Regions from separate parts of the Pseudosulfitobacter sp. SM2401 genome, predicted to be linked through region 2. Evidence: riboswitches for the same ligand, from Rfam matches in the RefSeq annotation. Region 2 holds a riboswitch; the other holds the start of a gene.
What was found. Region 2 has a riboswitch for glycine ahead of gcvT (glycine cleavage system aminomethyltransferase GcvT). Riboswitches for the same ligand answer to the same signal wherever they lie in the genome.
Positions count from the first base shown of each region.

Region 1: it holds a riboswitch for glycine, as region 2 does, so the genes downstream of both, ACFIO0_RS15005 (D-amino acid dehydrogenase) here and gcvT (glycine cleavage system aminomethyltransferase GcvT) in region 2, are expected to answer to the same signal.

Region 1 covers NZ_CP170633.1:3,051,415-3,062,026, forward strand. The annotation lists gene ACFIO0_RS14985 (right-handed parallel beta-helix repeat-containing protein) at 1-1,249, opposite strand, end outside; gene ACFIO0_RS14990 (DUF4864 domain-containing protein) at 1,426-1,845, opposite strand; gene ACFIO0_RS14995 (lysine--tRNA ligase) at 1,948-3,522, opposite strand; gene ACFIO0_RS15000 (TerB family tellurite resistance protein) at 3,665-4,063, shown strand; glycine riboswitch at 4,117-4,203, shown strand; glycine riboswitch at 4,210-4,318, shown strand; gene ACFIO0_RS15005 (D-amino acid dehydrogenase) at 4,381-5,613, shown strand; gene dacB (D-alanyl-D-alanine carboxypeptidase/D-alanyl-D-alanine-endopeptidase) at 5,630-7,123, opposite strand; gene ACFIO0_RS15015 (EamA family transporter) at 7,211-8,038, shown strand; gene ACFIO0_RS15020 (nicotinate-nucleotide adenylyltransferase) at 8,035-8,637, opposite strand; gene ettA (energy-dependent translational throttle protein EttA) at 8,767-10,422, shown strand; gene ACFIO0_RS15030 (DUF3800 domain-containing protein) at 10,473-10,612, shown strand, end outside.
Region 2 covers NZ_CP170633.1:157,458-168,069, reverse strand. The annotation lists gene ACFIO0_RS00855 (hypothetical protein) at 1-1,025, opposite strand, end outside; gene gcvP (aminomethyl-transferring glycine dehydrogenase) at 1,192-4,035, opposite strand; gene gcvH (glycine cleavage system protein GcvH) at 4,069-4,428, opposite strand; gene gcvT (glycine cleavage system aminomethyltransferase GcvT) at 4,450-5,571, opposite strand; glycine riboswitch at 5,737-5,822, opposite strand; gene ACFIO0_RS00835 (aminotransferase class III-fold pyridoxal phosphate-dependent enzyme) at 5,941-7,239, shown strand; gene ACFIO0_RS00830 (phosphotransferase) at 7,232-8,143, shown strand; gene ACFIO0_RS00825 (5-carboxymethyl-2-hydroxymuconate isomerase) at 8,138-8,515, opposite strand; gene hpaR (homoprotocatechuate degradation operon regulator HpaR) at 8,616-9,059, shown strand; gene ACFIO0_RS00815 (rhodanese-like domain-containing protein) at 9,063-9,458, opposite strand; gene ACFIO0_RS00810 (cobyric acid synthase) at 9,522-10,612, opposite strand, start outside.

The DNA of each region.
Region 1 (10,612 bases), 1.3 Mb from region 2:
TGAAATCCAGAACGTATTTGTGACGGTGAAAGGTGAAACTCTGACGACCGACTGCGTCATACAGCGGTTGGCTCAGCGTGATTTCCTTGGCTGTCACATCTACAGACTTAACATAGATAGCGCGGCCCACACCGATACCTTCGACGACAGACCCGACTTCGATGTTCGCGATGTTGGTCACTTCTGTCAGCTTCTTGGAATCTGATGTGCTGTAGGTTGCTTGCGACGCGGCAACATACGTATCCCAATCACCATTTGTCGTGGCCTCAAGTTGACCATTGCGAATGACGCGACGGGTGGCAAAGCTGGTGCGATCAGGAACTGCGGCCTGCATGTCGATTGGACCAGTAATCGCAACTTTGCGCCCGCCCATATCCAACGATTCATGATCTGCGTTGTTCAACAACGCTTGGAACGCCTTGCGAAAGGCCAACTCTTCATTGCCCATCGCGTCTATGTAGGTCGCCAGATCGAACTGACGCGTCAAAAGCAGCGTCTTGTCAGTGGGCATAACAATCGTGCCCTCGAAACGAACCGTCGTATCGATCGTCATGTCGCTGTTGATGTAATAGCTGCCTTCAGGCACCAAAAGCATACGACCATTTGCGGCAGCGTTGGCCGCATCAAACGCATCAGCGTCGTCTGTTGTCCCATTTCCCACGGCACCGTAGTCCCGCACGTCAACAGTCGAAAGAATGTCTCGCAAGAAGACCGACGTGATGTCGCTGATTTCGATGTCATCGATCCGGACAATTCCGCCATTCGGGCCTGTCAGATCCAAACCAAAGTGGCCATAGATCGCATCGCCGCCCCAAATCAAATCAACACCAGTGCGACTGCCCGCACCGATAATCGCCGAAATCTCGTGGACGTCGCCATAGCTTGTCAATGTTGTCGTTGGGCCGGTTGTAACCACGCCTGACACAGCACCGCCGCCAGCTTGCCCCGCAAATCCTGCGATCCGAACCGTTGGCAAACTGCCGCTTAGCACTTTGATCCTCACTTTGACCTGCAGGTAACATCCTGGCAACAAAGGCGTTTCGCCCATGTAACGTACGCGCGTTGTGTTGCTTGTCTTTTGAATTTCCAGACAGCCGCCAAAGTCCTGATCCGCGGGCACATAGGCCGCGTTGGACGCGTTTTGGTACGTGTCTGTGCCGGGCGTTCCGTCACCGCTTGACCAAACATCCAAGCCATTCGCAAAGGCTGGTGGCATCAGCTGCACACCGTCGGTAATTGCCTTGTTCATTCAATATCCCTTTCCCGCCGGGGCGCAACGCCCCTCACCTGAGGGACATCACGCGCACCGAAATGATCCACGGGCTGACACTCAGAAGTGGCCAGCTCTTGCGAGACAAGGAAATATCAATGAAGGCTTAATGCCGTCTCACACCACCGTGACGGTGGTGTGGTCGTGCTGGCCAGCTAGGCGGCAACATCCGGTTGGGGCAAGAGTTGAACACCGTTGATTTTCCAACCGGTGTCCGTTTCCAACATCCGGTAGCCCAAAACATGCAGGCGGTCCTGTTGGTCTTTGATCAAAACTTTTTGCCATAAGTCGCCATCAATCTCAGCGAGGTCCAGATACGTGACATCAGCAGGTCGCCAGACCATCGGATAGCCCCGCGTCACCATCTGTCCAAAGTTGTCCGAACTGCCAAAAATACGTTGGATGTTGGGGCTGGCGAACTCAAACGCACCGGCAAAATCATCCATCTGCAAGGCTTCGATTTGACGGCTGATTGTTGTTTGAATGTCCGCACCTTGGGCGCGAGCATCGAGAGCGACCATTCCGCTCACGGCAAAAGCCGCAGCAAAAATTGTGACCCTGAGAGTTCGGAACATGTGACAACCTCCTGTTTGATATCAAACAGGGTAGCTCATCCCCGGCAAAAAACAATTTTTACCAGCCTGCGGGTAAGGTGCGGGTGTCCCGCACCCCTGCCGTCAAACCAGATCGCCAGCCAGCGCTGAATCGATCAATGCAACGGTTTCATCCACACCATAAAGCGCAATGAAACCGCCGAAACGTGGGCCTTGCGATGCACCTAGCAACACTTCGTAAAGTGCCGTGAACCAAGCACGCAACGGGTCAAACCGCTCGCGCCCGCAGGCAAACACCTCGGACTGCAACGCCTCTGCATCAAGCCCGCCGTCCCATGCAACCAAACGCGCACGCAGGTCTTCCAGCGCTTCGCGCTCTAGGTCCGTCGCAGCACGGAACACTTTGGTTGGTTTTACAAAATCATTGTAATAGCGCACGGCAAAGCCCGCCGCCTGATCCAGATCAGGATGCGTTGCGGCAGAAGCCTCTGGCGCATACCGCTGAATGAAACCCCAAAGTTGATCTTTTTCTTCAGCTCCAGACACAGCGGCTAAATTCAGCAGCATCGAAAACGGTACAACCATGTTCGAGGTTGGAACATCACCGCCGTGGATATGCCAAACGGGGTTGTTCAGGCGTGCTTTTACGTCCTGCCCCTCATAGGCCCGCAGCTGCTGGTGATATTCATCCATCGCCTTTGGGATCACGTCAAAATGCATGCGCTTGGCCGTCTTTGGCTTTTGATACATGAAATACGACAGCGATTCAGACGACGCATAGGTCAACCATTCATCGATGCTGATTCCATTGCCGCTGGTCTTGGAAATCTTGTGCCCGTCCGCATCCAAGAACAGTTCATAACTGAAATGCTCGGGCGCTTTGTGCCCCAAAATCCGGCAAATGCTGTCGTAGATCGGCGTGTTGGTCGAATGATCTTTGCCGTACATTTCAAAGTCGACCTCAAGGGCCGCCCAGCGCGCACCAAAGTCCGGTTTCCATTGCAATTTCACGTTGCCACCGGTGATCGGCAGCGTCATTTCCTCGCCCTCTTCGGTGTCAAAGGTGATCGTGCCCTCGTTGGCGTTTACGCTTTTCATCGGCACGTACATGACGCGCCCCGTTTCGGGATGGATCGGCAGGAAAATCGAATAGGTCTGGCGACGTTCTTCACGCAAACTTTTCAGCATCACCGCCATGATCTCGTCGTACTTTTCCGCGGCGCGCATCAGCACTGTATCGAATTTGCCCGAGCCGTAGAATTCAGTTGCCGAGATGAACTCGTAATCGAACCCGAACGTATCGAGGAATCGACGCAGCATTGCGTTGTTGTGGTGGCCAAAGCTTTCGTGGGTGCCAAACGGGTCCGGCACAGACGTCAACGGGCGCTGCAAATGTTCGCTCAATGCCTCGGGGTTCGGCACGTTGCCCGGCACTTTGCGCATGCCGTCCAGATCGTCGGAAAAGCACACCAGTTTGGTCGGGATATCGCTGATCTCTTCGAACGCGCGGCGCACCATCGTTGTGCGTGACACTTCGCCGAATGTGCCGATGTGGGGCAAACCCGAGGGGCCATATCCCGTTTCAAACAGGACAAATCCCTTTTCGGGTGGATTTTTTGCATAGCGTTTGAGCAGCCGGCGCGCTTCTTCAAACGGCCATGCTTTGCAGGCCATTGCGGCCTCTCGTGTCTCGGTCATATCGCTATCCAATTGATAATCCCCCGCGCCCCATGCGCGCAGTTGTGCCGCTACCTATTGCCCAATGGCATGCGCGTCAATAAATTGAACACGAACATGAACCCTCTCAAGGACGCACACATTGCAAGATCTCCCCCATGCCATGACCGCTCAGGACGCGCTGGTTGCCCTGATGATCGCCGTTTCCGCGTCTGACGAAGATATCCGCACTGCGGAGCTGGTCAAAATCCAATCAGCCGTCAACATGCTGCCGGTTTTTGCTGATTTCGATCTCGATCGCTTGAACACCGTTAGTCAGGTTGTGTTCGATTTATTCGAACAAGAAGACGGGCTTGATGCCTTATTCGGATTGGTACGCGAAGCGTTGCCAGAACGCCTGAACGAAACCGCCTATGCGCTGGCCTGCGATGTCGCTGCGGCGGATGGGTCCTTGGACGAGGCAGAGCTGCGCCTTCTCGAAGAAATCCGGTATGAACTGAACATCGACCGCCTGCACGCCGCAGCCATCGAACGCGGTGCACGCGCACGCCACGTGACCTAAGCGAAAAACCTTTGATTTAATCGAAACGGGGTCCTATAGGACGCGTAGTTGATGAGACTCACATGGGAGAGCGCAGAGAAGTCTGCCGCCGAAGGAGCAACGCCCCGGAAACTCTCAGGCACATGAACCGTGTGGGCCGCCAAAGACATCAACTATCTGGAGAGAGGTCAGCGCAAGCGCAGCTGGCCCACCGAAGGAGAAAGCCGCCATTTGATTGGCGGTCAAGCTCTCAGGTCACGCGACAGATGGGGACACGGCACTGGCATTGACGCCAGACCTGTGTCCGTCCCATCGCGCCAGTTAAAAGAGCTACGACCATGACCCATATCGCCGTTATCGGTGCCGGTATCACCGGTATCACGACCGCCTATTCGCTGGCCTCTCGCGGCTACAAAGTGTCTGTTTTTGACCGCAATCGGTATGCCGCGATGGAAACGTCCTTTGCAAATGGCGGTCAGCTCAGCGCCTCGAACGCCGAAGTGTGGACACGCTGGGGCACGATTTTCAAAGGGCTCAAGTGGATGATGAATCCGGATGCCCCGCTGCTTGTGAACCCGCGCCCCAGCTGGCACAAATTGTCGTGGATGGCCGAATTCATGGGCAACATCCCGAACTACGAAAGCCACACAATCGCGACCGCCCGTATGGCAATTGAGGCCCGCAAGCACTTGTTGCGGTTCGCAGACGAGGTTGGGTTTTCCTTCGATTTGGAAAAACGCGGTATTTTGCATGTCTATAAATCAGAAGGTGAATTTGCCCACGCCCGCCGTGTGAACGAATTGCTGTCCAAAGGCGGACTTGAACGGCGCGAAGTAACAGCGGCCGAAGTTCAAGACATCGAGCCCGCTTTGCGCACCAAAACTCTGGGTGGTTATTACACCGAAAGCGATTTCACCGGCGATATTCATCTCTATGCACGCGCGCTGTCCAAAGGATGCGAACAGTTGGGCGTCACATTCAACTACAACGCAGATGTGTCCGAATTTCGCCACACAGGCCAAGGCGTGAAAATCAGCTGGCAGTCCGGTGCAGGCGATCAGCAACAACATTTTGATGGCATCGTTGTATGCGCTGGCGTAGGCAGTCGTGCAATTGCAGCGTCCCTTGGGGATCGCGTGAACATCTACCCCGTCAAAGGCTATTCGATCACCGTCAATCTGGATGACGCAAACAGCCAAGCCGCAGCCCCTTGGGTCAGCCTGCTGGACGACGAGGCCAAAGTGGTCACATCCCGCCTTGGCAAAAACCGGTTCCGCATTGCCGGTACCGCAGAATTCAACGGCTACAACCTGGACATTCGCGATGACCGGATCAAACCGCTGCGCAAGTGGTGCGAGACATTCTTTCCAGAGGTATCGACCGAACACTGCGTGCCTTGGGCAGGCTTGCGCCCGATGCTGCCCTCGATGATGCCAAAAATCGGACCGGGTTCGAAACCGGGCGTGTTCTACAACACTGGCCACGGGCATTTGGGGTGGACCCTATCGGCCGCAACAGCCGAAGCCGTCGCCGATTTTGTCGAAGTAGACCGCGTGAAAAACGCAGCATGATTTCGTGCGGGGATGCTTAGGAGCTGTAAAGCGTCCCCCACCTTTCGATCAACCGTTGCTGCATTTGCTTGGCGCGTTTGTTGTATCCGCGCGCGCCTTGCGGGGCTTCGCGGTTGGCCTTGGTGATGCGTTTGCGCACGGCTTCATCCGCACTAAAAATAGCAAAGACCAGAACCGTGCCGTCGGAGACCTCCATGTAGCCGCCCAAACCAGACACGAAATTAAGGGTCCCCGTTTTGGCGTCCACTTTGATCGGGTGGTTTTTTAGCACTTTGCCTTTTGCGTCGCGCATCGCGACAGGTTTTAGGATCGGGCGCAGCGTCTTGCTAGCGTAGACTTTGACCAATGCCTCGACCATGCTGTCTGCGGTCATTCGGTTCGCCGCTCCTAGGCCCGAATGGTCAACCAGCTTTAGACCCTGCGTCCCGAAACGGGCGCGTGCCCAAGCGTTCATTTCATTTGCAGAGGCACGCAAACTGGCCGGCTTTCCACGCCGTTTGGCAGTGGCTGCCATGCCGATCATTTCAGCCATCAGGTTGTTGGAAAACTTCAACGTGTCTTTTAGCAAATCTCGAACAGGCGCGCTTTGATGCGTTACAATAGCCGTGCCTGCGGACAGTTTTGCCACGACTTTGGCCGCCTTCAACTTGATCCCGTGGGACGCCGCCATGGTGCGAAACACGTCGCCCGCATAGGCCGCAGGATCACGCACCGGCAACCAACGTGATCCGCCATTGCCAAGGGCGCGGCGCGACACTGACCAGTTGTCGATCCCGTTTGTGCCAGAGTATTTGTAGACCGGAATATCACGTTCGGCGATGCGCATTTTGGCCATACTGACACTTGGGCGATGCTTGGTTGTGCGGGCCTCCATCGTCACACCGTACGTGCCGGAACTGCGACGCCATTCAAAGTGAACACGGTTAAAATTTAGCGCGATCCCGGACACTGCCGGACTGTAACCAACATGCGCTGGCTGATCCGTGTCGATGGTTTCGATTCGGGGCAAAGCACCGTCATAGACCTTGAATTCGCCCTTCACACCCGTGACGCCCGCCGCTTTCAGCCGCCGTGCCATATCAGCCAAAATGTTTGTATCCAGCGTCGGATCGCCACCACCTGCAAGGATCAGATCGCCTTGGATCACGCCGCCAGACACACTGCCTGTTGCGATCAATTGGGTGTTAAACCGATGCGATGGCCCCAAAACATCCAGTGCGTAAAGCGCTGTAATTGCTTTGGTAACGCTGGCAGGGGCGGTCGCCACATTGTGGTTGCGCGATTCGAGCCGCGCCCCGGTTTTTGCATCCGCCATAACAAAACTGACACGTCCACCCAGCTTGGCCTCGGCCACAATCGCGTCAACACCGCGCACCGTTTTCTTGCGAAACCCTGCACCACGCAGCCTAGGGCGCAGTGACGTATTCGGCGCATCCGCCCACGCCAAACCCACGGCCGCACTGGACAGCGCTGAACCCAAAAAAACTCGTCTCGAAATACCACGTATCATGCGGGCAGGTTAACCAATCCAATGGGGCGTGAACAAGGCAAGAAACGTTCACTTTTGATCCATCAGTAGCTGTGTTACGTCCGGCAGATGCAACGCGCCATTTTGATCATGTTCATCGCAATGTCCTTTATTCCTGCCGGGGATACGGCAGGGAAATTGCTAAGCTCTAACTTGAGTGTCGAACCACTCTTCATCGCGTGGTCGCGGTTTGCGGTTGGCGCATTATTGATCCTTCCGTTCATCAAGCGCGACGCATGGGCGTTGCTGCGGGATTGGCGTATTTGGGGACGTGCGTTGATTTTATGCTGCGGGATCAGCTCGATCCAAGTTGCGCTGTCCATGGCCCCGATTGCAGACGTGTTCGCCGCCTTCTTTATCGGACCCCTGATCAGTTACGCGCTGGCTGCGATTTTCCTGAAAGAACCGATCACGTGGCAGCGCACCGCCTTGATCGGTATCGGTTTTTTAGGCGTCTTGATCGTTGTGCAACCCGGTGCAGACATGAACCCCGGCTTGATTTGGGCGGCTGTTGCGGGCACGTGTTACGGCATGTTCCTGACAGCATCGCGCTGGCTCGCGCATCTGGGCACGCCAATCGCATTCACGTTTACCCAGCTGTTTATCGCAGCGCTGGTGTTGGCGCCTGTGGGCCTCGTCAATGTGCCGGTCATGACGTTTAATGTGTCGATCCTCACTTTGGGCTCCGCGCTTTTCTCGATGCTGGGCAACCTGTTGCTGCTCTATGCCTACAGCACTGCGCCCGCAACGAAATTGGCACCGTTTGTGTATTTTCAATTGCTCGCAGCAGTGTTGCTGGGGTGGTTGGTGTTTGACACTTGGCCAGCGCTGATCACTTGGGTTGGCCTGTTGATTGTCATGGGTGCCGGTGTTTTGTCTGCTCGCCTCAAGGCCTAGGCCTGCCAGCCCCCTGCCGCACGAATCGCAGTAGAAGACTGCGCAACCATCGGGACATTCACAAAACACCACGCGGGCCGTTCGGACAGCGTCAGCAAATGTGACATCCGCCCGGGTATCCGGTTGCGCACATACAGACGCGCAGCAGGGCTCATCCTTGCGGAAATGCGATCGCCGGGGCGCGCCAAAACGCCCACATGCACATTGTCCATGATCCAGCGCCAATCCTGCCAGCGATGAAATTGCGCCAGATTGTCCGCGCCCATCAACCAAACAAACCGAACACCGCGATAACGGGCCTGCAACGCCCGCAACGTGCTCGCGGTATAGCGCGTACCCAGCTGGCGTTCGATGTCTGTGATCCGAACACGCGGGTGATCCATGACCTCGCGCGCGCGTTCAATCCGTTGATCCAGAGGGGCTGGTCCGCGCGATTTCAACGGATTTCCCGGGCTGACCATCCACCAGACATGATCCAAACCAAACCGCTTGATCGCTTCGCGGGTGATGTGAGCGTGGCCCGCGTGGGCAGGATCAAAGGATCCGCCAAGCAAACCAATGGTTTGACCCGCAACGGCATATGGCATGGACGCTCTCATGCTGCTTGGTGCCGCGTTCAGGCCCGTATTGTCAATCAAACGTCGCATGAACATAGATCGCATTGCCCCCTGCGCACCGCTCAGTTATCACGTCCCAAACGTTTTCCCATCTTTGCAGGAGTCGCCCTCATGGCCGCCTATCAATACGTCTACCACATGTCCGGTGTTTCCAAGACCTACCCAGGTGGCAAGAAATGCTTCGAGAACATCCACCTCAACTTCCTTCCCGGCGTGAAAATCGGTGTTGTTGGCGTGAACGGCTCGGGTAAATCCACGCTGATGAAAATCATGGCCGGCATGGACAAGGATTTCACCGGCGAAGCGTGGGTCGCTGAGGGGGCCAAAGTTGGCTACCTGCCGCAGGAGCCGAAACTGGACCCGGAACTGAGCGTGCGTGAAAATGTGATGCTTGGTGTGGCCAAGCAAAAAGCCGTACTGGACCGCTACAACGAATTGGCGATGAACTACTCGGATGAAACCGCCGACGAAATGGGCAAGCTGCAAGACCAGATCGACGCAGAAAACCTCTGGGATCTGGATTCGCAAATCGACGTGTCGATGGAAGCGCTGCGCTGCCCTCCGGACGATGCCAACATCACCGACCTGTCCGGTGGTGAAGCCCGCCGCGTTGCGCTGTGCAAACTGCTGCTCGAAGCGCCAGATATGCTGTTGCTCGATGAACCGACCAACCACCTCGACGCCGAAACCATTTCATGGCTGCAACAGCACCTGATGGACTACAAAGGCACGATCCTGATCGTCACCCACGACCGCTATTTCCTCGATTCCATCACCAGCTGGATTCTAGAGATCGACCGCGGCAAAGGCGTGCCATGGGAAGGCAACTATTCCTCTTGGTTGGAACAAAAGGCCAAGCGCCTGATGCAAGAAGCCCGCGAAGACAAATCGCGCCAGAAAACGCTGGAACGCGAATTGCAGTGGATGCGTCAGGGGGCCAAGGCCCGTCAGGCGAAATCCAAGGCGCGGATCAATTCGTACAACGACATGCTGGACACGTCAGAGCGCGAAAAGCTGGCAACCGCCCAGATCGTCATTCCCAACGGCCAACGCCTCGGGAACAAGGTGATCGAAGTCACCGGTTTGAAAAAAGCCATGGGCGACAAGCTGTTGATCGAGAACCTCGACCTGTCCATCCCACCCGGCGGCATCGTCGGTGTGATCGGGCCAAACGGCGCGGGCAAATCGACGTTGTTCAAGATGCTGACGGGCCACGAAACCCCGGATGAGGGCACGGTAGAAGTCGGCGATACAGTGCAACTGTCCTACGTGGATCAGTCCCGCGACGACCTGAACGCGGACGACAATGTCTGGATGGCGATCTCTGGCGGGGCCGAATTGATCTCGCTTGGCGATGCCGAAGTGAACTCGCGCGCCTACTGCTCGTCGTTCAATTTCAAAGGCGGCGACCAGCAGAAAAAAGTCGGGCTTTTGTCAGGTGGTGAACGCAACCGCGTGCACATGGCGCGTTTGTTAAAAGAAGGCGGCAACGTGCTGCTGCTCGATGAACCGACGAACGATCTGGACGTCGAAACCCTGCGCGCTTTGGAAGACGCCTTGATGGATTTCGCCGGCTGCGCAGTTGTCATCTCGCACGACCGCTTCTTCCTCGACCGGATTTGCACCCACATCCTGGCATTCGAAGGCGAAGCCCACGTCGAATGGTTCGAAGGCAACTTTGAGGCCTATGAAGAAGACAAAAAGCGTCGTTTGGGTGCGGATGCACTTGAACCCAAACGACTGAAACACAAAAAATTCGTCCGGTAGGACGGGTTATTTGTGTTTAGCGGATGGGTTCAAGCGGTGCGAGGCAGGGTATGCGCAAGCATGCCCGTTCGCACTCGGTAGTTATTATTGAGTGGTACATGTTCACAGTAGTAATTGATGAATCAGGGGACACTGGCTTAAGCAACGTTCAGCCGGACCCTAGCAATGGACCATCACAATACTTTTGTAG
Region 2 (10,612 bases):
AAATAGTTGTACTTTGGCTTGTCAGCGCCTTGGCCTTTTGTTGGCGCATTGTCCACGTGTTCAAACGTCGACCACAGCCATTGCGTGTCGTTGCTGGTCTTTTGAGCGATGTGAAAACCGGTCAAACCGACCAGTTGCTTTTCGCACATTGCCGGGCGCGATCCGTCTTTGGCCGCCTCGGTGAACACCAGTGCCTCGACCGTGTGAAACAACGACGGATCATCGTTTTTGGCAGTGTCGATCACCTTCCACGCGGCTTTGGCCATCACGGCCCCTTGCTGGCCGCCTTGTGCGCAAATCGGATTGCCGTCAGCGTCTGTGCCCTCGTTGCAGCTACAGGAAAAATTCACCTCGTTGCCTGCTTGCGAAAACGTCTTTTGACCGGCTTTGTTGTACAGTTCGTTGTCCAAAATATAGTCGTACATCGACTGGTTCACCGAAATCGCAAAGCGGCTGTAGTGCCCGTTTGCATCGATCAAAGGACCGGATTGAAACGGCTCTGTGAATTCTTCCAGAACGTCAGGACGCTTGCCAATTTGGCGCACGATTTTCATCGCGCCGTCATGCAGACCGGCACATTCCGCAGGTACATTGCGCGGCGGAAATGACCCCTCAGTTGACGCAGGTGCGGCACCATCCGGTAGGAAAATATCGCTGCTCTCAGCCCAGTTTTCCCAGACTGTCGGATCATCGCTGCCGCCGGTGACAAGCACACCATCCGCGTCGTGATTGAGCGCCAAAAACAAATCCCAGGAATACGCATCAAACGAACATTGCAGGCTCTCGACGCTGATGTCTTCGGACGCGATCATCGACGCATCCGGCAAATGCGGGATCGCCGCGCCATTGGTGATCACGTGATCCGCGCCCTGACAGCTGACCGTTGTCGATATGGCGCTGGCTTGCGGCGTCCCGTTCTCCAATGGCCCCTCGGTCGAATTTTTGCCTTTGATTTGATAGTGATAGATGACGTAGGCGCCAACAATCAGCACGCAACAAAACAGCGCTAGTTTGAGCAATCTCATAGCAATTTCCTAAAATATGAATCGTTTAATACAACCACAGCGTACCACGAAGCTGTATTTTAGCGAGCATTATCTCTCGCTCAGATTGTGTGCACACGCGGCACGAAAAAGGCCGGTGCAATGAAACACCGGCCTGATCTATTTTGCGAAGGAACGTCGAATGCGGCTATTCTGCCGCCTCTGCGTAGTTTTCCATCGGCGGACACGTACAGGTCAAATTTCGATCCCCCCAGACGTTGTCCACACGGTTCACAGGCGGCCAATATTTGTCGACACGGAACGCTCCGGGCGGGAAACACCCGACCTCGCGGCTGTAGGGGCGATCCCAGTCTTTAACCAAATCCTCCATCGTGTGTGGCGCGTTTTTCAGCGGGTTGTTGTCCGCGTCGATCTCACCGTTTTCGATCTGCGTGATCTCGGCACGGATCGCCAACATCGCATCGCAGAACCGGTCCAGCTCGGCTTTGGTTTCGGATTCCGTCGGCTCGATCATCAAGGTGCCCGCCACTGGCCAGCTCATCGTTGGGGCGTGAAAGCCGCAGTCGATCAAACGCTTGGCAATATCGTCCACCGTCACATGCGCAGAGTCCGCAAACGGGCGCGTGTCGATGATGCATTCGTGCGCCACACGTCCGGTTGGCCCCTTGTACAAAACGTCGAACGCGCCTTCCAATCGCTTGGCGATGTAATTGGCGTTCAGGATCGCCACGCGGGTCGCTTGGGTCAGCCCTTCGCCGCCCATCATCAGGCAATAGGCCCACGAAATCGGCAACAGCGATGGCGACCCAAAGGCCGCGGCAGACACAGCGCCGGTCCCCGTGTTCGGATCCCCCGGAAGATGCGCAATCAAGTGTTCTTTCACACCGATCGGTCCCATACCGGGCCCACCACCACCGTGCGGAATGCAAAAGGTTTTGTGCAGGTTCAGGTGGCTCACGTCCCCACCCAAATCACCGGGGCGCGACAGGCCGACCATCGCGTTCATGTTGGCCCCGTCGATATAGACCTGACCGCCGCGATCGTGGGTCATCTGGCACACGTCAATCACGGTTTCCTCGAACACCCCGTGGGTCGACGGATAGGTGATCATGCAGGCAGCAAGGTTGTCTTTGTGCAGGTCCGCTTTGGCGGCAAAATCCTCAAGATCGATGTCGCCTTTGGCGTCCGACTTGATCGGAACAACCTTCCAACCCACCATCTGCGCCGAGGCCGGATTGGTCCCATGCGCAGACATCGGGATCAGGCAAATGTTGCGGTGCCCTTGACCGTTTGCGCGGTGATACGACGCAATCGAAAGCAACCCCGCGTATTCGCCCTGCGCACCAGAATTTGGCTGCATCGAAATCGCGTCATAGCCCGTGACATCACATAATTTGGCCGACAGATCATCGATCATTTCCATGTAACCGGCCGCTTGATCCGTCGGGATGTAGGGATGCAAAAGCGAAAATTCATCCCACGTCACCGGCATCATTTCGGCCGCGGAATTCAGCTTCATTGTGCACGATCCCAGCGGGATCATCGCGCGATCCAGCGCCAGATCACGATCCGCCAAACGACGCATGTAACGCATCATTTCTGTCTCGGCGCGGTTCATGTGGAACACCGGATGGGTCAGGTAATCCGAGGTGCGGATCAGCTTTTCCGGCACGTGGTAATGTGGGGTGTAATCCTTGTCCTTCAGCTCGATCCCGAAGGCGCGCCAGACGGCCTCGATTGTCTCGGATCGCGTGCGTTCATCCAGCGTGATCCCGACCTGAGTGGAGCCGACAGCGCGCAGGTTGATCCCTTCATCCACCGCCGATTTCATGACCGCCGATTGCAACGGGCCAACGTCCACAGTGATCGTGTCAAAGAACGTCGCAGGGCGCACATCAAAGCCTGCGGTTTTCAGACCTTCGGCCAATCGCGCAGTCTTGCGATGGATGCGTTGCGCAATCGCTTTTAACCCCTCAGGCCCATGAAATACCGCGTAAAATCCGGCCATTACGGCCAGCAACGCCTGCGCCGTACACACGTTTGACGTCGCTTTTTCGCGCCGAATATGTTGTTCGCGGGTTTGCAGCGACAGGCGGTAGGCGCGGTTGCCAAGGCTGTCGATAGACACCCCGACAATACGCCCCGGCATCGAGCGCGCGTAGTTCGCTTTGGTCGCCATGTAGGCCGCGTGCGGACCGCCATATCCGACCGGCACACCGAACCGCTGGGTTGATCCAACGGCAATATCCGCGCCCATCGCACCGGGTTCCTTAAGCAAGGTCAGCGACAGTGGGTCAGCCGCAATAATACCGATGGCTTTGGTGCCATGCAGGGCCGCGATCTGATCCGTGAAATCACGCAAATGCCCGTGTGTTCCGGGGTACTGAAAGATCGCGCCAAAGACGGCCGTCGCATCCAGATCATTCGGATCGCCAATCGTGATTTCGATCCCCAGAGGCGCTGCACGTGTCTTCATCACCGCAATGTTTTGTGGGTGGCAATTTTCATCGACAAAGAACCCGATAGCCTTGGATTTTGACACCCGCTGCGCCATCGTCATCGCCTCGGCGCAGGCAGTCGCTTCGTCGAGCAACGACGCGTTGGCGATCTCTAGACCGGTCAAATCCGACACCATCGTTTGAAAGTTCAAAAGTGCCTCAAGACGCCCCTGCGAAATCTCGGGCTGATAGGGCGTGTAGGCCGTGTACCAAGCCGGATTTTCCAGAATATTGCGTTGGATCGCAGGCGGCGTGACCGTGCCGTGATAGCCCTGCCCGATCAACGACGTCAGCACTTTGTTTTTGCCCGCGACGATCTTCATGTGGTGCAATAGCTCGCGCTCGGATTTGGCTTTTCCAAACTCAAGCGGTTCTTTCTGACGGATTTTTGCAGGCAGCGTGTCGTCGATCAACGCGGCCAGATCCTTTGCCCCCACCACGTCCAGCATTTGCGCCATTTCCGCAGGGGAAGGTCCAATGTGGCGGCGATTTGCAAAATCATATGGCAGGTAGTCGGTGGGGGTAAATGTCATTTTCAGGCTCCGATAGGTGCGAGGTAAAAGCGCTTAGGCAATCAATTTATTGTACGCGGCTTCGTCCATGTATTCGTCCATTTGCGACGTATCATCGGGCTTGATCTTAAAGAACCAACCGGCACCAATCGCGTCCTCGTTCACTGCAGACGGGCTGTCCGCCAAAGCCGTGTTTACCTCGACGATTTCACCGTCAATCGGGGCCAGAATGTCGGACGCCGCCTTGACGGATTCGATCACCACGATCTCGTCATCTTTGGCCACTGTGTCGCCAACTTCGGGCAATTCAACAAAGACAATATCGCCCAGTTGTTCAGCCGCGTGTGCCGTGATGCCAACCACCACAACGTCATCTTCGACGCGCAGCCATTCGTGTTCTTCGGTGTATTTCATCTGTCGTTTCTCCGCTTTGGTTTATCGTTTAAAATTGGCTGGGGTGAACGGCATTTTGGTGACGCTCAAAGGCAAACGTTTGCCGCGCAGTTCCCCGTATATTGTCGTGCCTATGGATGCGTGATCACGCGTGACGTAGCCCATCGCAACAGGGCCACCGACCGTTGGGCCAAAGCCACCGGACGTGATTTTGCCGATCTGTTCGCCACCCTCAGGGCCTGCAAACAACGGCACACCTTCGCGCATTGGCGCACGTCCGGTCGGCAACAGGCCAACGCGTTTGCGCGCAGCCCCGTCCGCCATTTGTGCAAATATCTGCGTGGCCCCCGGAAAGCCACCGGCACGTGCGCCACCATCGCGCCGCACCTTTTGGATCGCCCACGTCAACGCGCCCTCAATCGGGGTCGTGCCGGTGTCAATGTCATGGCCGTACAGGCACAATCCGCCCTCAAGGCGCAGCGAATCCCGTGCGCCCAAACCGATGGCTTCGACCTCTGGATGGTCCAGCAAGGCCCGCGCCAAAGCTTCTGCCTGATCCGCAGGCACCGAAATTTCATAGCCGTCTTCGCCGGTGTATCCTGACCGCGACACCCAGCATTCTGCACCATTCAGGGACAGCGTCGCGACATCCATAAACGCCATCTCGGCAGCCCTTGGGTCAAGCGTTGCCAACACGGTTTCGGCCGATGGACCCTGCAAAGCCAGCAACGCGCGGTCGGTGATCTCAGTGACTTCGACACCCGCCAAATGTGCTTGCATGTGCGCGATATCAGCCCCTTTGCAGGCCGCATTCACCACGACAAACAGATGATCACCACGATTGGCAAACATCAGATCATCCATGATCCCGCCCGCATCATTGGTGAAAAAGCCATAGCGCTGGCGATCCGTGTCCAACCCTAAAACATCCATCGGCACCAAGGTTTCAAACGCCCGCGCCGCAGTCGCGAAATCAGACCCACGCACAATGACTTGCCCCATGTGCGACACATCAAACAGCCCGGCGCGCGTGCGCGTGTGATCGTGCTCTTTCATCACCCCAAGCGGATATTGCACAGGCATCGCATACCCGGCGAAAGGCACCATTTTGCCCCCGAGTTCCACGTGCAAATCATGCAATGGCGTATGCATTAAATCAGACATCTCAAACGGCCCCTATCCATGCACCGTATTGATTTATAATAAAATCATCCGGCACCAATACACAGCAAAGACATAGCCTTTGCCACTTGATGCCCCCTCTGTCCTGTGCGCCTGAGATTGCTATCCCTTCGGCGGGTGCGTGTGGCACCACTCTCCAGAGTATTGTCGTCCGTATCGGTCCATTGGCCTGAGAGTTTCCGAGGCGGTTGCTCCTTCGGCACCAGTATGTCTGGTTCTCCCGATGACGGTCGTGCGTCCATGGTGGACACCGTCGCATACAATTCAGGTTCCGCATTCTTGTCAACTCAAATTCGCATGATCAGGTCCGCGATCCTTGACAATTTTGACCGGATCACCTGATTTACCGACATGAGCAATACCCAAAACATGCTAAAGCGACGCGCCCGATTGCTGGGTCCCAACGTCTCGACGTTTTATGACGATCCCCTGCATCTGGTCAAAGGCGACGGCGTTTGGGTTTGGGATGCCGATGGGCGCAAGTATCTGGATTGTTACAATAATGTGCCGCACGTCGGGCATTGTCATCCGCGGGTGGTTGACGCCATCTGCGCGCAGGCCCGCCAATTGAACACCCACACGCGCTATCTGCACGACGGTATTCTGGACTACGTTGAACGGCTGACGGGGACATTCGAGGGCGATCTTTCAACCGCCATCATGACCTGCACAGGATCAGAGGCAAACGACATCGCCCTGCGCATGGCCGAGGCCGTCACCGGCAAGCGCGGCGTCATTGCAACCGACCACACCTACCACGGCAACACGACTGTGGTGGCGCAATTATCAGCCACAAACCGCCCCGCCACCGGCGACGGCAGCCACGTGCGCCAAGTCCCCGCGCCCGACAGTTACCGCCCCTTGGGGGACGAGGCTGGCATAGCCCATGCCCACGCATTTGCCGCCTCGGTCCAAGCTGCGATTGACGATCTGAACGCCTCAGGCATCGGGTTTTCCGCGCTGTTGATCTGCCCTGCATTCCTGAACGAAGGCTTTCCCGATTTGGACGCAGGATGGCTGGCACCAGCCCAAAACGTCGTGCGCAAAGCCGGTGGTTTGATCATCGCAGACGAGGTACAGCCCGGCTTTGGCCGCAACGGCGAACGGTTCTGGGGGCATCAACGCATCGGACTGGTGCCAGACGTCGTTACGATGGGCAAACCCATGGGCAATGGCCACCCCGTCGCAGGGGTTGTGACCACTCCAGACATCATGGCCGCGTTCCGTAATTCGTTTCGATATTTCAACACGTTCGGCGGCAATCCGGTGTCCTGCGCTGCGGCCATGGCCGTGCTGGATGTGATGGTTGACGAAGACTTGCAGGCCAACGCATTGCGTGTCGGGGCGCACGCAAAAGCAGGTCTGCAAAAGCTGGTGGAAACCCACGAATGCATCGGCGATGTGCGCGGTCAGGGCCTGTATTTCGGGGCCGAACTGGTCACGGATCGCGCGACCAAGGCACCCGCCAGTCAGTTCGCGATCAAGGTCGCCAACGAAATGCGCCAGCGTGGCGTTTTGATGAACAAGCTCGGCATCCATTACAACACCCTCAAGATCCGCCCACCGATGCCGTTTTCCATCGAAAACGCAGACATGATGCTGGACACTCTGGACAGCGTGCTGAGCGATCTTGGGCCTGCACGTGACTGACATTGCGCTCAAAGCGGCGCTGGTTCACTGGGGTCATGTTGGCGCAAAGGTCACGTTGATCGCAGCCCGCGAAAACCACGTTTACCGCGTCGACACTGCTCGCGGACCGCTTGCCTTGCGCCTGCACCGCGCCGGATATCGCAGCGCTGCTGAACTGCAATCTGAACTGCAATGGATGCAGATGTTGGCCAACGGCGGCATCACAGTTCCTGCGTCGATTAGGGCCCGCGACGGCAGTTTGTTTTTGACATTGGGCGACACCGTCATCGACCTGCTCAGCTGGATCGAAGGGGTCCCGTTGTCGCAGGTGCCTGACGTTGAAAACCGGCCTGATTTGTACCGTGAACTCGGTCGCCAAATGGCGCAGATGCACGACCTTGCAGATCGTTGGTCGCCGCCCGCTGGCTTTGCCCGACCAACGTGGGACATCGACGGTTTGCTCGGGCAATCACCGCTGTGGGGCCGGTTTTGGGACAATCCGACTTTGACCACCGGCCAAGCCGCACGCCTTGCAGATTTTCGCGAAGTTGCCCGTGAAAAACTAGCAGATACAACAGATTACGGGCTGGTTCATGTCGACCTCGTCCCAGACAACGTGATGATTTCGCACGCCGGCCTTCACCCCATCGACTTTGACGACGGCGGGTTTGGTTATCGGCTGTTCGACCTTGCAACGGTCACCCACCGTGCATTGCGCACAGCCCCACACGGAGTTTTGAAGCACGCCTTGATCGACGGCTACACAGACGTGCGCACCATAGATTTAGCCCAGCTAAAACTGTTCGAAGCCCTGCGCGCCTGCACCTATGTCGGCTGGATCATCACGCGCATGAAAGAAGGCGGCGCACAGGCCCGAAACACCCGCTTTATCACCGAAGCCATCGCGCGCATCGACGCCTTATAGATAGTCGCGGATCGAACTGGCCTTTGGGCTTAGTTCTGCATCGATATTGCGCATTTCCATCGACAACATGAACGACGAACGCGCCATAACGTCGGCGCAATACGCCTCAAGCGCGGCAAAAATCAATGACGTCGCCGCTTTGCGTTTTTCCAATTCACGCCCTTCGCGCAGGCGCACAGACAGGTCCAGAAACGCGTGATCCGGATTGCCGTCCGCCATGACGACATGCGCGGCAGGCGTCGCACGCACACGGATACCCGCCAGCGGAAACACCCCCGTTTGCACGGCCGCATCACGGACCACAACGCACAGCCCCGCGATGTCCAAACGCGTCTCTAAGTTGGGTGAATAATCGATGTGAAAATGTGGCATCTTGGTCCTCTGGCTTGCAACATTCATGCGGGCACAAGGCGCAACTTGTCAACTTTCCCTTGGGCGCGGTATCGTGGGGCAAACCAACAAGAGCGGCCTCATGACATCCCCAAAATTGCGCCAGACCAAACGATCCCTGCCAATCGCCCTGCTGCGTGCGCGCGAAACGATCATGGAACCCGTACGCGACATGCTGTTGCGCAGCCAAATCAGCGAACAAAAATGGCGGGTGCTGCGGGTCGTCGAAGAAATCGGTCCGGTCGAGCAAACCGTGATCGCCAAACGCGCCTGTTTGCTGCTACCCAGCCTTACGCGCCTGATGCACGCGATGGAAAATGATGGGCTGCTGACGCGCAAACCGGGCACCTCGGACCGGCGTAAATCAATCGTGTCGATCACTCTAAAGGGACGCGCGCTGATTGAAGAACACGCCGGCGAAAGCGTTGCCCTTTTTGACAAAATCGAAGATCAGTTCGGGGGCGAAAAGCTCGAACACCTGCTTGATTTGTTAGAAGATCTTCAGGATCTCGACCTGTCAAAGTAGTCGCTATTTCGGCGTTGGAATTTCCACAGGACCACCCTGTTCAGCCCATGTCGAAAACCCTTCTTTCAGGTGGGCGGCGTCAAACCCCATGTCTTGCAACGTCGCCACGGTGATCGCCGAACGCCAGCCAGACGCGCAGTGAAAAACAAACTTTTTGTCCTCGCCAAAGATCGGTTTGAAATACGGGCTGTCGGGATCAACCCAGAATTCGATCATGCCGCGCGGGGCGTGAAAACTGCCCGGAATATGGCCGCGCTGACGTTCGCGTGGATCACGGATATCGACGATCACAACATCCGGGTCATCGACCATCGCGATCAAATCCCTGGTCTCGATTTCCTCAATGCGCGCACGTCCTGCGGCGACCATTTCAGCGGCTGTGATTTTCATTTTCGCCATATCAATTCTCCTGAGTTAACGCAGCCTGCCATGGGCGATAATCAACTGCAACCACCCCCACATTCAACGGGCGGCAGCGATCAATCCTGCCACGTCCAAATGCGTTTCAACATGGTCTGCCAAGGCATCCAACGCCTGCTCGACCGCGCCGCTGTACGACAACCCGCCCGCATCTGCGCCCAAGCTGCGCAGGAACGCCGCGCGCCATGCATCGTCGCTAAACATCCCGTGCAGATAGCTGCCCATGACCCGCCCGTCCGGCGACGCTGCACCTTCGGGATTGCCGTCCACAAACGCAAAGGGGCGCTGACAATCGCGCCCATCCGTGCGACCAATGTGGATCTCGTAGCCATCGAACGGCAAGTCGGTTTTTGCATGCATCGCGCGCACTGTACTCAGCCTTTTGTCGGGGATCATTTGCGTCGCAACATCCAGCAGTCCGAGGCCAGCACTGTCGCCCGCTACGCCTTCGATCCCGTCTGGATCACTGATCGTGTGGCCAAGCATTTGATAGCCGCCACAAATCCCCAAAACATGGCCGCCACGCCGCTGATGCGCGGCCAAATCCACGTCCCATCCTTGGGTGCGCAAATAATCCAGATCGCCGCGGGTCGATTTGCTGCCAGGGATGATCACAAGGTTGGTGTCGGCTGGGATAACTTCACCCGCCTTGAGCATCACCAGCGACACGTTCGGTTCCTGTGCCAGCGGGTCCATGTCGTCAAAATTTGCCATGCGCGACAGCACCAGACAAACGATTTTGAGGCTACCATTTTGCGGGCCAGAGCGGATATCGAGCGCGTCTTCAGCCGGCAACCGCCATGCATCAGTGAACCACGGCACGACGCCAAACCCTTGCCAGCCGGTGTGCTGTGTGATCATCGCGTAGCCGTCGTCAAACAGGCTGGGATCGCCGCGAAATTTGTTGATCATAAAGCCCGCGACACGCGCATTGTCGACCTTGTCCATCACGGCCTGCGTGCCGACGATCTGGGCAATCACGCCGCCCCGATCGATGTCGCCGCACAAGATTACGGGTACATCCGCGGCCTGGGAAAAGCCCATGTTGGCGATGTCACCGGCGCGCAAATTCACCTCGGCCGGGCTGCCTGCGCCCTCGACGATCACCAGATCATGGGAGGCTTTCAAACGCT